DNA from 3 places in the Paenibacillus sp. FSL R5-0908 genome. Region 2 is predicted to be linked to each of the others. Evidence: riboswitches for the same ligand, from Rfam matches in the RefSeq annotation. Region 2 holds a riboswitch; each other region holds the start of a gene.
The links. A riboswitch is a leader RNA that binds a small molecule or an ion and turns the genes downstream of it on or off. The one in region 2 is predicted to bind cyclic di-GMP.
Positions count from the first base shown of each region.

Region 1 (4,243 bases), 370 kb from region 2:
CTATGGTGGAATATGAACGGGAAGAACGTTTTGCCGGAGAAACCAAATATCCGCTGAAGAAAATGATTCGTTTTGCGTTAGATGGCATCACCTCTTTTTCACATAAGCCGCTTAAGATTGCTACGTATATTGGATTCTTCCTTTCATTCTCTAGCTTTCTCTATTTATTTTTCGTCTTGTTTCAAAGGATATTTTTCACCTCCTGGACGGTTCCGGGCTGGGCTTCCATTGTAGGCGTCAATCTGCTCTTTAACGGTATCGTTCTGATGCTGTTGGGTGTGATTGGGGAGTATATCGGACGGATTTATGACGAGTCTAAAGATAGACCGCTATATATTGTTAGTGAGACTAAAGGCTACCAGAACGAAGAACAACTGGACCGCCGGAAGGATCACAATGATGTCAGATAAGAACTTGCGCGCTGCATTCATACAGTTCCTCAAATTTAATGCCGTAGGTTTACTCAATACGCTGATTGATTTTGTGATTTTTACATTGTTGAATTCACTAGGGATGGTATACGCATTGGCGCAGGTGATCTCCTATAGTGCAGGTACGGCGAATAGCTTTATTTTGAATAAAAAAGTTACCTTTCGTGATCGCAACCGGGGGAATAAAGAAGGCTTCGACCGCGTGCAGCTGGTCAAGTTTATCGTGCTGAATCTGGTAGTTCTCGGAATATCACTGCTGTTAATGCATCTGTTGACAGACAAACTAGGTATTCAAGTCTTGATCTCTAAGGTGCTGGTTACCTTTATCACGGTGATCATCAATTTCTTTGGAAGTCGTAAATGGGTATTTTAAACATTAATTTCAGGCAGAAGGAGTTGCTATGCTTAAAGGCAAGTAACTGTTTCTGCTTGATTTGTATATATCCATAAAAACAATATACGGAGGTGAATAACATTGCGTAAATTCTCCTATCTACTCATACTGGCTGGGATACTTATCATGTTATATCCGACAGCTAACGAATGGTACAACGACAGGCAGCAGGAGAAGTTATTAGAAACGGCTGAACTAAGCACTGCCGATAGTGCACCCCAACCAGATTTGAAGAGCAGGTATGCTGAAGTTACTCAGCTGTTAGCAGAGGAATCGGTTCTGGATGCCCAGGCACAGCCCCAACCCCAAGAGACAGAAAAGCCTGAACCGGAGATTGAAGTCGGTGGCAAGGTAATCGCACTAATTGAAATCGATAAGATTGAATTGAAGCTGCCTGTATTAGAAGGGGCTACAAAAGCTAATATGAAACATGCTGCAGCCCATATGAAAGAAACGGCACCCCTTGGAGAGATCGGAAATGCTGCAATCGCGGCGCATCGGGCTAGAACTACGGGTCGTTTGTTTAACAGATTGAATGAGGTTGTTGTGGGGGATGTCATCACGGTAAAGACTAGTGATCTGGTGTTTAACTATGAGGTGTATGATATTTCTGTTGTAGATCCGAGTGATGTCTCTGTTCTTGACGGGAATGACAAGGATAAGATTCTTACTTTAATTACATGTGATCCGCTAGTGAATCCAACGCATCGGCTGATTGTTCATGCCAAATTAACAAAATGAGAATAGTGAATGACAAGAAAACACAAATACCGGGAGATATCTATAAAATAATGGGTAATCTAGTAAATTAGGTCTTGTTCACATCTATAAATATGATAGTATTATACTATAAAAGCTAAACACGATAACGGCAAACCTTCCGAAAGGTAGGGACGCAAAGCTAAAGGGCCTTTTCCCGAAAGGATGGCAGCCAGCTACCGAATGAAGAGGCTTTTTTTGTTTGTTTCAAATGGATTCTATCAATTATATCTAGTAAAGCTAGAACAGATAGAGCTTATACGATAACGGCAAACCTATCGAAAGGTAGGGACGCAAAGCTAAAGGGCCTTCCCGAAAGGATGGCAGCCAGCTACCGAAAGGAGTTTTATCCGTGAAAAAGGTTTATTTTATGCTGGTGGCGTTGTTCGTCTTAATGACTTCAGTTCCGGTAAGTACAGCTCAAGCTGCAAGTGCAGATGCCAGCTGGTTGATTACATCCAAAGTGGCTCAAGGTGTTATTGGTATTAACTATGATATTCCGAAAGATAAAAGAATCAAACTCATGATCACCAAAGATAACAGCAGCTATACTTATAACTTGTATGCTTCTGGACAAGCTGAGGACTTCCCTTTGCAACAAGGAAATGGGACTTATAAGGTTTCTGTTCTGGAGAACACAACCGGCAATAAATACAAAGCGTTATATTCCGAAGTAGTAGACGTAACCATGAGTGACTCGAATTCCGTATATTTGGGCTCCGTACAGAATGTGAAATGGAGTTCTTCTGATAAAGCGATTGTCAAAGCTAAACAATTAGTACAAGGCAAAACAACAGACGAAGAGAAAGTTAAAGCGATCTATAACTATGTAGTTGCGAATGTACAATATGATTACTCTCTTGCTAATAGTGTAACTACTGATTATATTCCAAGCATCGATAAGACATTGACTACTAAAAAAGGGATTTGCTATGATTACGCTTCTCTTTTTGCCGCAATGCTGCGGAGTGTAGATGTTCCTGCTAAGTTGGTAATGGGGAATACAAGCTACGTTACGCAATATCATGCATGGAATGAAGTGTTGCTTAATGGGAAGTGGGTTACCATTGATACTACAGTGGATGCAGGACTTGCAAAGAGCGATAAGAAAACTGATTTAATTAAAGCCTCGAGCAAATATACTGCGGCAAAATACTATTAAATTAATCGCTAGAATCATAACGATATTAAATAAACAACTAGCTTAATCATTAAGCTAGTTGTTTATTTTTATATTAGGGGTTGCTTTTCTATTAATAGTTGGGGTATTATAGGTAAGCGTTGTTAGACAGCGTACAGGCGATACAGACGAGGCTGATAAAAAGCTTCGAAAAATAAAGCTTGCATTTCTGAAAACAACATGATATATTATAAGAGTTGCTGCTGAGACATTAAACGGCGCCAACGAGAACTTGATCTTTGAAAACTGAACAACGAGTGAGTAGGAAATCACGCAAGTGAAATCCAAAATTAGAGAATTAATTTTCTCGTCAGATGTTTCAAAATGAGCATATCGCTCTTTTCAATACTAATTGGAGAGTTTGATCCTGGCTCAGGACGAACGCTGGCGGCGTGCCTAATACATGCAAGTCGAGCGGAGTTACTTTGAAAGCTTGCTTTCAAAGTAACTTAGCGGCGGACGGGTGAGTAACACGTAGGCAACCTGCCCTTCAGACTGGGATAACTACCGGAAACGGTAGCTAATACCGGATAATTTCTTTTTTCTCCTGAGAGAAGAATGAAAGACGGAGCAATCTGTCACTGAGGGATGGGCCTGCGGCGCATTAGCTAGTTGGTGGGGTAACGGCCCACCAAGGCGACGATGCGTAGCCGACCTGAGAGGGTGAACGGCCACACTGGGACTGAGACACGGCCCAGACTCCTACGGGAGGCAGCAGTAGGGAATCTTCCGCAATGGGCGAAAGCCTGACGGAGCAACGCCGCGTGAGTGATGAAGGTTTTCGGATCGTAAAGCTCTGTTGCCAGGGAAGAACGTCCGGTAGAGTAACTGCTACCGGAGTGACGGTACCTGAGAAGAAAGCCCCGGCTAACTACGTGCCAGCAGCCGCGGTAATACGTAGGGGGCAAGCGTTGTCCGGAATTATTGGGCGTAAAGCGCGCGCAGGCGGCTATTTAAGTCTGGTGTTTAAACCTTGGGCTCAACCTGAGGTCGCACTGGAAACTGGGTGGCTTGAGTACAGAAGAGGAAAGTGGAATTCCACGTGTAGCGGTGAAATGCGTAGATATGTGGAGGAACACCAGTGGCGAAGGCGACTTTCTGGGCTGTAACTGACGCTGAGGCGCGAAAGCGTGGGGAGCAAACAGGATTAGATACCCTGGTAGTCCACGCCGTAAACGATGAGTGCTAGGTGTTAGGGGTTTCGATACCCTTGGTGCCGAAGTTAACACAGTAAGCACTCCGCCTGGGGAGTACGGTCGCAAGACTGAAACTCAAAGGAATTGACGGGGACCCGCACAAGCAGTGGAGTATGTGGTTTAATTCGAAGCAACGCGAAGAACCTTACCAGGTCTTGACATCCCTCTGAATCTGCTAGAGATAGCAGCGGCCTTCGGGACAGAGGAGACAGGTGGTGCATGGTTGTCGTCAGCTCGTGTCGTGAGATGTTGGGTTAAGTCCCGCAACGAGCGCAACCCTTAA
Region 1 is NZ_JBBOUV010000001.1:842,104-846,346, forward strand. It holds gene MKZ09_RS03835 (glycosyltransferase family 2 protein) at 1-410, shown strand, start outside; gene MKZ09_RS03840 (GtrA family protein) at 397-804, shown strand; gene MKZ09_RS03845 (class D sortase) at 907-1,566, shown strand; cyclic di-GMP riboswitch class I at 1,686-1,768, shown strand; cyclic di-GMP riboswitch class I at 1,843-1,923, shown strand; gene MKZ09_RS03850 (transglutaminase-like domain-containing protein) at 1,937-2,746, shown strand; rRNA gene MKZ09_RS03855 (16S ribosomal RNA) at 3,114-4,243, shown strand, end outside.
Region 1: another riboswitch for cyclic di-GMP. It lies ahead of MKZ09_RS03850 (transglutaminase-like domain-containing protein); the one in region 2 lies ahead of MKZ09_RS05395 (glycosyl hydrolase).

Region 2 (4,243 bases):
CTGAGACTTCTATTTACATTGGACCATTCTGGAGAGGTTCCAGGTAAACTCTGATGGAATGTCATGGCTACAATGCCACCCTCTTGATGCCATTCAATTGCACTGTCTATAACAGCTTGCCGCTGTTCTGCGATTGTCCCTGCGGATTGATTATTAATCGCCCCTAATTCATAACCATGTAGAACAGCATTTTGTCCCGAAGTATTCTTCAGCTTATGAACCAGTTCATCTGGACTTTCTAGATAATCATGTTGGCCGGACAAGATCCCTTTGCCACGTAGATTCACCAAATTACTCAGCAGTTGCTTGGCTTCTTCAGAAGCCGAAGGATTACTTGGTATAGCCGGAGGTAGGGAGGAAGAAACACTCATAGCCTTCGGAAGACTTTTAACCTCTCCCCAAGGCAGCAAGGAAAAAATAATAAACACCGGTAACATAGTAAACAACAATCTGTTTTTCTTATAATATTTAAGCAAATAAATCCTCCTTTCGGTAGCTGTACTGCCTCCACAGGTGTTAAAAACATACCTGTTATCGGACAATCGTCTTCTGACCTAATGAGGACTATAGCTTAGTAGCTCTGCAATAACGCAGAGCCACTAAGGATCGACCTTTAATTTTCATCAATCAGGAGACATCCGGAAGAAAAAGTGCACTTGCTGGTACTGTCTCTTTAGCTTGACTAGCACTTTCCCACATCAAGCGGACTCTCGCATCGCCTTCATTCTCGTAATACTCCACCTTGATATCATATAGCTGGCCAGCCTTCAGCGTTATAGTGCCCTTACGCTCAGTACCACTTTGCTTAGTCCAACTATCAATAAGGGATTCCCCATTCACCCAGACACGGATGCCATCATCTGAGGTAGTGTAAAATGTATATTGCTCATTATATAATGGCTTAATTTTACCGCTCCAACGTATGGAGAACCGATCAATCCCGAGGGCGGCATCCGGCGAGCCTTGCCGCCAATTGAAATCGATTATTGCATCAGTTCTGTTAAGAGCTGCTGCTCCCGACAATTGCATGTTGTTGTAATACTCTCCTGCAAGCCCCTTCGCGAGAGGAATTGCTGCCTCCCCCTCTTCTTCGGAAGGTGCCGGCGCTGGGGCGGCGCTAGGTGTCGGTGCCAGACCCGTATTTAATTTATCTCTGGTCAGGGTATAGTTGCTATTCATAAATGTTTTGATTGTGTCTGAACTGTTATTCTCGTAAAGCATTTTTCCCCAGCTCATCATGTACGTCCATTTACTTTGCGATTGCTGAAGCTTCTCCAGATTAGGCATTTCACCATTCTCCCCGATCGCAATCGGTTTGCCTGCGGCTAGACTCAATAAGCTGTCATAGTATTTTTGCTGGTAATCATTTTCATATATATCTGCTGCCAGAATATCTACTCTATCAGCACCTGGATAAGTTAGCGCATAAGGATCTGACCAAACATTGGGAGCATTCGGACTCCATACCCATAACAAATTATTTAATTTATGAACGTTAACAAAACGGTCATACATAATATTCCATAGTTTAGAAAAGTTATTTTTCTTCCCCCACCAGAACCAGTTCCCGTTCATTTCATGATAGGGTCTCCAAAGCACCGGAACATTGGCATCGCGCAAGCTTTTTAAAGAGACTGCCACCTTATCAAGCTCAGCGATCAGATTGTTATATTGCTTGGTACCCGGTGTAACGTAACTATCGAACTCACTCTGGCTAAGTGTTTTTTTTACATTATCCCAGTCATAAGAGGTGCCCGGCAGGTTAGCATGAAAAGTCATAGCTACGATCCCGCCCGCTTTATTCCAGTTGATGGCGCTGTTCACCACATTTTGACGTTGCCAAGCCATCGTTGCTTCGGACTGACCACTGATCGCACCCATTTCATAACCGTGAAGAGCCGCATATTGTCCGCTGGTTCCCTTCAGCATATTGTTAATTTCATCTGGACTTTCTAAATAGTCATGTTGACCGGCAATAATACCTTTTCCTGAGATCGAGTAAAAATAGTTAAGCAGCTTTACGGCTTCAGGTGAGGCACCTGGGGTAACTGGCGTTCCAGAATTTGAAGCAGCTATGACAACAGACGGCGAAATTCCAACAGCAAGCGGAAGTGCAGTCAGAAACAGGACGAGTGACAGAAATGCACCAAACAATCGATACGTACGGTAAGCTTTCAAAATAATCTCCCTTTCGGTAGCCAGGCTGCCACTCTTTCGAAGGCCCTATAGCTTTGCGTCCCTACCTTTCGATAGGTTTGCCTTTTCAATTTAAGAGAAATATTCTCTCTTACCGTAAGTATCGACGACAATTAATGATATATTTAGTGTTTTTATGACTTTTTTTGATAATTGAGTCATTTTACCTGTTTCAAGAAATTTTCAATTGGTTAAATAGATAGGTTAGACCTATGAAATGAATTGTTGTAGTTCTATATCATTCCAGTCTAAAGTAATACGTATGTTATCTTCTTCAACTAATTCAGAACCTGTCTGTACTTCTATAAACTCAACATCCGTCAAAGCAAGGATCGCGTGCTTCGTTCCTTCAGGTATACGTACCACGTCCCCAGCCTTCACATTATGTTTTTTCTCATTCAGCACAATACTTGCTTCGCCGCTAACGATTGTCCAAATTTCACTACGCTTGCGATGTAATTGATAGCTGATATTATTCCCCTCGGATATAAAAATCCGTTTGGTCAGCACTTCATTGCCTTCATCATATTTCACATAATCGATAACTTTGTAATGGCCCCAACGGCGTTCCTCGTACATCGGTCTCTGTTCAAAGGTTTTCAGCACTTCTTTAATCCGTGGGCTCTCAGCTTTATGAGTAACTAGAATCCCATCCGGGCTAGCCGCAATGATCAGATCCTTCGCACCAATTACCGTAATCGGAATATCCAGCTCATTAATCAAGCAAGTCCCCTCAGAATCCGCCGTCACAAAACCTTTTCCTACATGCTTGCTGCTCATTTCCTCTGTCAGCGTATTCCACGTTCCAAGATCCTTCCAGAATCCATCATACGGCTGCACTACAATATGTTCTTCTTTCTCCACCACTTCATAATCAAAGCTGATGGAAGACAATAGCTTATACTGCTTCTGCAATTCTTCATATCCTAAAGGCAACCCTTTACGCTGCAAAATATCTAACAAGTACCCTAAGCGGAAAGCAAACACTCCGCAATTCCACAAGGCATTTTGCTCGATGAGCTGTTCTGCTTGTATGCGGTCTGGTTTCTCTTGAAAGTGACTTACCTTCATAAAACCATTTTCCCCCGCCTCTTCGGTGGTAGGAATAATATATCCGTATTTCTCTGAGGCATGTTCAGGAACAACACCCATTAGTGCCAGATTTGCTCCACTTTCCAGCATGGTCCCCTCAAGCATAGCTATGGTATCGAAAAAGGATGCTTCTACATAAGGGTCAACAGGCAATATTGCTACCGTCTCCGCTGGAGAAACACCTGCCACTGAATAAAGATAGGTAGCTGTTAAGGCGATAGCCGGAAAAGTATCCCGACGCTCCGGTTCGACGATAATCGGCACATGACTTCCCAATTGGCTTTGGATCATTTCTACTTGGCCGCGGCCGGTGGCCAGATAAGATGATTCTGCCATCCCTGCTTCCTCCAGCTGTCTCCAGACACGTTGTACCATAGATTCCGGTTCACCTTGAGGGCTTTCAAGTACCTTTAGAAATTGCTTTGAACGTGAGTCGTTGGACAACGGCCATAACCGTTTACCTGAACCGCCTGATAGAAGTACCATTTTCATAGAATGAACCCTCCTTGAATTATGGAAATCGAGCATAATGGAATTGTTATCAAAACGTATAGCTTCCGCTTAGCCTTAGTTCGAGCGGATGCATTTTTTTAAAAATTTATTAGGTATGAACCACTCCAAGGGATTTTGGACTTCCGATCGCTGTTATCCTCAGATTTCCTGATTGGACCGCTTCTCGCGGTAGAAATCCGAGGATAAAGGCGAACACTCCGTTTCTACAGTTCCAAATTCCCTTTCCGTTCTTTACCTAACCAACTTCCTCTAAATGCTTGAACCGTACTGCACCGGGCTGTACCAGCCGGAAGGCAGCACGTTTTTCTAAAGATTTGCTTCTGCTCCTATGGAGGCAGCAGCAACTGCAAGAACAACTGCAACTAAAAGAGCAAGACTAGTTGCCACCACAGAGACAGAGACAATGACAACAATAAGTGCTACTGCTACTGCTGCTGCGATA
Region 2 is NZ_JBBOUV010000001.1:1,212,585-1,216,827, reverse strand. It holds gene MKZ09_RS05400 (glycosyl hydrolase) at 1-476, opposite strand, end outside; gene MKZ09_RS05395 (glycosyl hydrolase) at 628-2,178, opposite strand; cyclic di-GMP riboswitch class I at 2,191-2,270, opposite strand; gene MKZ09_RS05390 (sugar phosphate nucleotidyltransferase) at 2,407-3,780, opposite strand.

Region 3 (4,243 bases), 1.4 Mb from region 2:
GTTCAGTTCGATTTTTTCGTCGAAAGGGATATCTTTGTAGTTATCAATATTAGTTCCTGTAGATATCATGCCCTTAGGTGTAATTTCTGGCACAACTTCTTTGCCATTAATCCATAACGTAGTTTGGTTAACGCTTTTGAAGCCAGAAGATTTGGATGTTGATTCGACAATCAAATTTTCCCCCTCAGTATAGTAAGTGAATTCAATTTTTAACCCATCGACATCAAGTGAAGTGAACTGCTTTTCTTCTTTAGGTTTGTTTATAGTGATCCAATTCTTAGTAGTATCACGTTTCTCAATGACAGCATCCTTTAATATAAGTTTCATTGGAACATCGGACCAGTCGTTATACCATTCCGGAGATTCGAATTGAAATAAATGCTGGTAGCTTTCGGAATGATCTCCCTTCAAATTCCAACCCCCAGTGATTGTTTGATCACCTATAACCAACTGAGCGGTATTATAGTGGACAATTCCTTTTTTAAGAGAATCATTTTCATCTATTAGAATTTGGATATCCAAAGGGGTAACGACTAGCTGATCTAAGGTTATACCGGTCTTTTCTTGAAATTCAGGATTGTTATACAGTTTCTTAGTGTAAATCGCCTCACTTGCTTTTTGTCCATCTGCTTTAAAATCGAACTTCCACGTACCTGAAAATCGTTTCGCTTCTTCAATGTAACTAAAATGAAGACTAGCTTCCTTCCAATCTGATTCAGTTATATTGAAAACCTGTTCAATAAATAAATCCGATCCTTCGTTAGGCATGATGGTTGGAATTGCTTCATTCTCTTGACCACCAGTACTAACTACCAAATGGGGGTTACCCCGTCCTAAGTCAGATGGTGATGCAGCGACTTTGTAACGGATAATGGTTTGATTGGAAACATGTCGAACGGATTCGATTTGAATGCTTGGATATTGCTTAACTCCAGTATCGATAGTTTCCCCTGCTTTATGATTAGATTGTAAGGGAATATTCCGATCACGGTAAAAAATGAGATTCCGAGCTTCAAACCTGTAGTCCTTTTTATCATCCTTTAATGTATCAGGTGTCTCATATACTCCAATGAGTTTCTGGCTTTCAGGATCGTATTCTAAATAACCGTATACCTTTGCCTTGGCACCGGATTCACTAGTCATGAGGTTTTCCTCTGTAGCAAATCCAGTATATTGGGATAGATCAGAGTTAGTATCAAGTGATAACAGCATTTTCATTTTTTCTCCATCAGTTACAACACCGTTCAAATTCATTGTTACTCCTGAACTGGAAGTTTGAAGATTATACTGTTGACCGATGCCGTTATTTAATGCATTGCTCACACTTCGACCACCAATTTTATCCCAATTAATCGTCATACTAGCGAATACAGGAATGGCTACAAGTAAGAGGCAAGAGAAGACAATACTGATAGGAACAACCTTTTTATTAGACCTAGGAGTATTCTGGGAGGCATACAGATTTCTTTGACGTTTATATGCTTCTTGTTCTATGGCAGTCCACATCAAATCATAATCCGGTCGGGGAATATGTTTATCTTTTTCAAGATAGAGACTCATTACTATTCAGCTCCTTTAGTTGGGTTCCACCCATTCTATTTAGTATTTTAAGTCCCTTGTTCAGTCTGGATTTTACAGTTCCTTCGGGTATGCTCATAACTTTAGAGATCTCGGGTACAGTCAATTCGTTGATAAAACGAAGGACTACTACCATTCTGATTTTGTCGGGAAGCTGACTGTATAACCCTTGTAATTCTTTTTTAGTTTCTTGTCGATCCAAACGTTTTTCTACAGGGTTTGATTCCTCAGACCTGGATAGTAAATAATTACGTACTTCTTTCATCCACCCCGTCTTACGCCTTTTGATCACACTGTTGCACTCATTTGAAGCTATTCGTAAAATCCAAGATTTCAAGTTTCTTACCTTCGACTTATCCGCTAAGATAACTTTTACAAATACCTCTTGGGAAATATCCTCCGCATCTGCCTGATTTTTCATTAAGTAGTAACAAAAATAATATACTTGTTCTTTATAGAGCTCGAAAATTTCCCGGTCACTCATTTTGCTGCACCCCCTGTCTTTGCTGTTCTCATTAATAAGACTTATAAGCGTATGTAATCGTTCATTTTTCATTTTGATTGTAGTATTTCTTCTGAGTATCATAGCGAATTCGAATGGAAGATAAGTCGTTTACAGGTAATTATAACCATGATAAAATTAGCGGTGGGACATGCGTCCGTAATCTAATTAAAACTAATTGAATGTCCGCGTTAAAGGTAAAATCATCGAAAGATGATGACACAAAGCCATGGGTCTAAAGCCTTTCGACAGAAGGAAATGATCGCCAGGCCGCCATAGGGATGTCTTATGAAGCATAAAGGATTGCTCTAAGAATATGTAGTCTATTTTGAGCTCTTTTATTATTTCGACCTATACGGCGTTACATTATCACAAGGGGCCGAAAGGGGAAGTACATGAACAGTTTTTTCAAAACAATAGGTACTAGTTTGGCAGTAGGTGCTTTATTGCTGTCCGGAACGATCGGATGGATGTCTAATCCTGGAGTCGTGTCTGCAGCTACAACATCAGCAGTAACTGCGGATCAAATGATCAGCAAAGTAACAGCAGCCTCCAAAGCAATAAAGAATTTCCATCTGGATGTGACCAAAAAACAGGATATTCAAAGCGGCGGGGTGCGTGTCAGCAACACCAACACTCTGAAGCTGGATATCAGCCGTCTGCCGAATTTTGCCGCAGCAGGCACTGTCGCTAGCAGTCTTTTAGAAACATCTTACAGCTTGTATGCTAACGATAAGGAGTTTTACTATCTTGTAGATGGAAGTGAGCTTATCGATGAATCTGAAGACGATTCTTCAGGTTACGACGATGACGGGGAGCCGATCGATCCTGATGCACAGTATTGGCTTGGACTGGAGAAAACGGAATGGGAGGCCTTTTACTCTAAAGGCCAATACGATCCTGTTTCCATGCTTGATTCGGTTGAGCCGTGAAACGACGCAAGGAAAAAAGGCAACCATCGTATATACCACCATCAAAAACAGTACCAAGAAGATGGCCAAAATCATACAGGATTGCTTGCAGGAAAATAATATAGAGACAGAGGTCTGGGATGCAGATAAAAGTAGTGCCACTGATATTCTGAACAGCATAACGTCAGCGGACGCGGTCTTTATTGGCAGCTCCACTAAATACGCGGACATGATTGGGAACCTGGAGAACATTCTGAAAGAATTGCACAATATGAATCTGGAAGGTAAACTTGCTGCAGCCTTTGGCTCCTACGGCTGGAGTGGTGAAGCCATTGAAGTCATTCAGGATTATCTGAATGGAACAAACATGACGGTGCAAAGCACATCTGAGGTTATTAAAACCACGGGGATGACACATGTAGAGTTCCCTGTACGAATCAGATTTTCCCCGAAAGAGCCTGAGAAAGTTCAAAAAATTAAAAATGCGGCTGAATTTGTTTCGGATTTGCTGCTGAGTTCATTTTAGGGAGGAGGAACATAGGATGACAAAACATTACGTTATTGTTGGCGGAGGAGTAGCCGCCGTCCATGCCGCCAAAGCCATCCGTGATCAAGACGCAGAATCGGAAATTTCGATCCTAGGGGAGGAAAGTCAACTGCCCTATAACCGGATTAAGCTGACCAAAGGGCTGTTTACCGACCTGCACAGTGAGAAGGTGCTGATTAAAAAGGAAAAATGGTACCGCGATAACCGTATCTCCGTAAAAACCTCGACCCGAATCCGTTCTGTCCACCCGGACCGGCAAATAGTTGTGACAGAAGATGGGCAGAGTGTTTCTTATCATAAGCTTTTATTGTGTATGGGAGCGAAGAATCGTGCACTCTCCCTTGAGGGCTTCGCCCTGAACAATGTTCATACCCTCCGGGATATGAACGACGCGGACAGATTGAAAGAAAACCTGCAGGATGGCAGCCATGTAGCCGTAATCGGTGGGGGAGTGCAGGGAATCGAAACCGCTTGGGCGCTGCATGAAGCTGGATATCAGGTAACGGTGATCGAAGCTTTTCACCGGTTGATGGGCAGACAGCTTGATGAGAAATCCTCACAGCTCCTTAAAGAGAACCTTGAACAAGCAGGTGTGAAGGTTATTCTTCGAGCTGATGTAGCGTCTATAACAGGAACTGAGTATGTTACCGGAATTACGCTGCACGACCAATCTCATTTTTCCTGTGACCATGTAGTCTACTCTAT
Region 3 is NZ_JBBOUV010000001.1:2,611,818-2,616,060, forward strand. It holds gene MKZ09_RS11385 (DUF4179 domain-containing protein) at 1-1,560, opposite strand, end outside; gene MKZ09_RS11390 (RNA polymerase sigma factor) at 1,544-2,062, opposite strand; cyclic di-GMP riboswitch class I at 2,267-2,358, shown strand; gene MKZ09_RS11395 (hypothetical protein) at 2,608-3,012, shown strand; partial or broken gene MKZ09_RS11400 (flavodoxin domain-containing protein) at 3,002-3,517, shown strand; gene MKZ09_RS11405 (NAD(P)/FAD-dependent oxidoreductase) at 3,534-4,243, shown strand, end outside.
Region 3: another riboswitch for cyclic di-GMP. It lies ahead of MKZ09_RS11395 (hypothetical protein); the one in region 2 lies ahead of MKZ09_RS05395 (glycosyl hydrolase).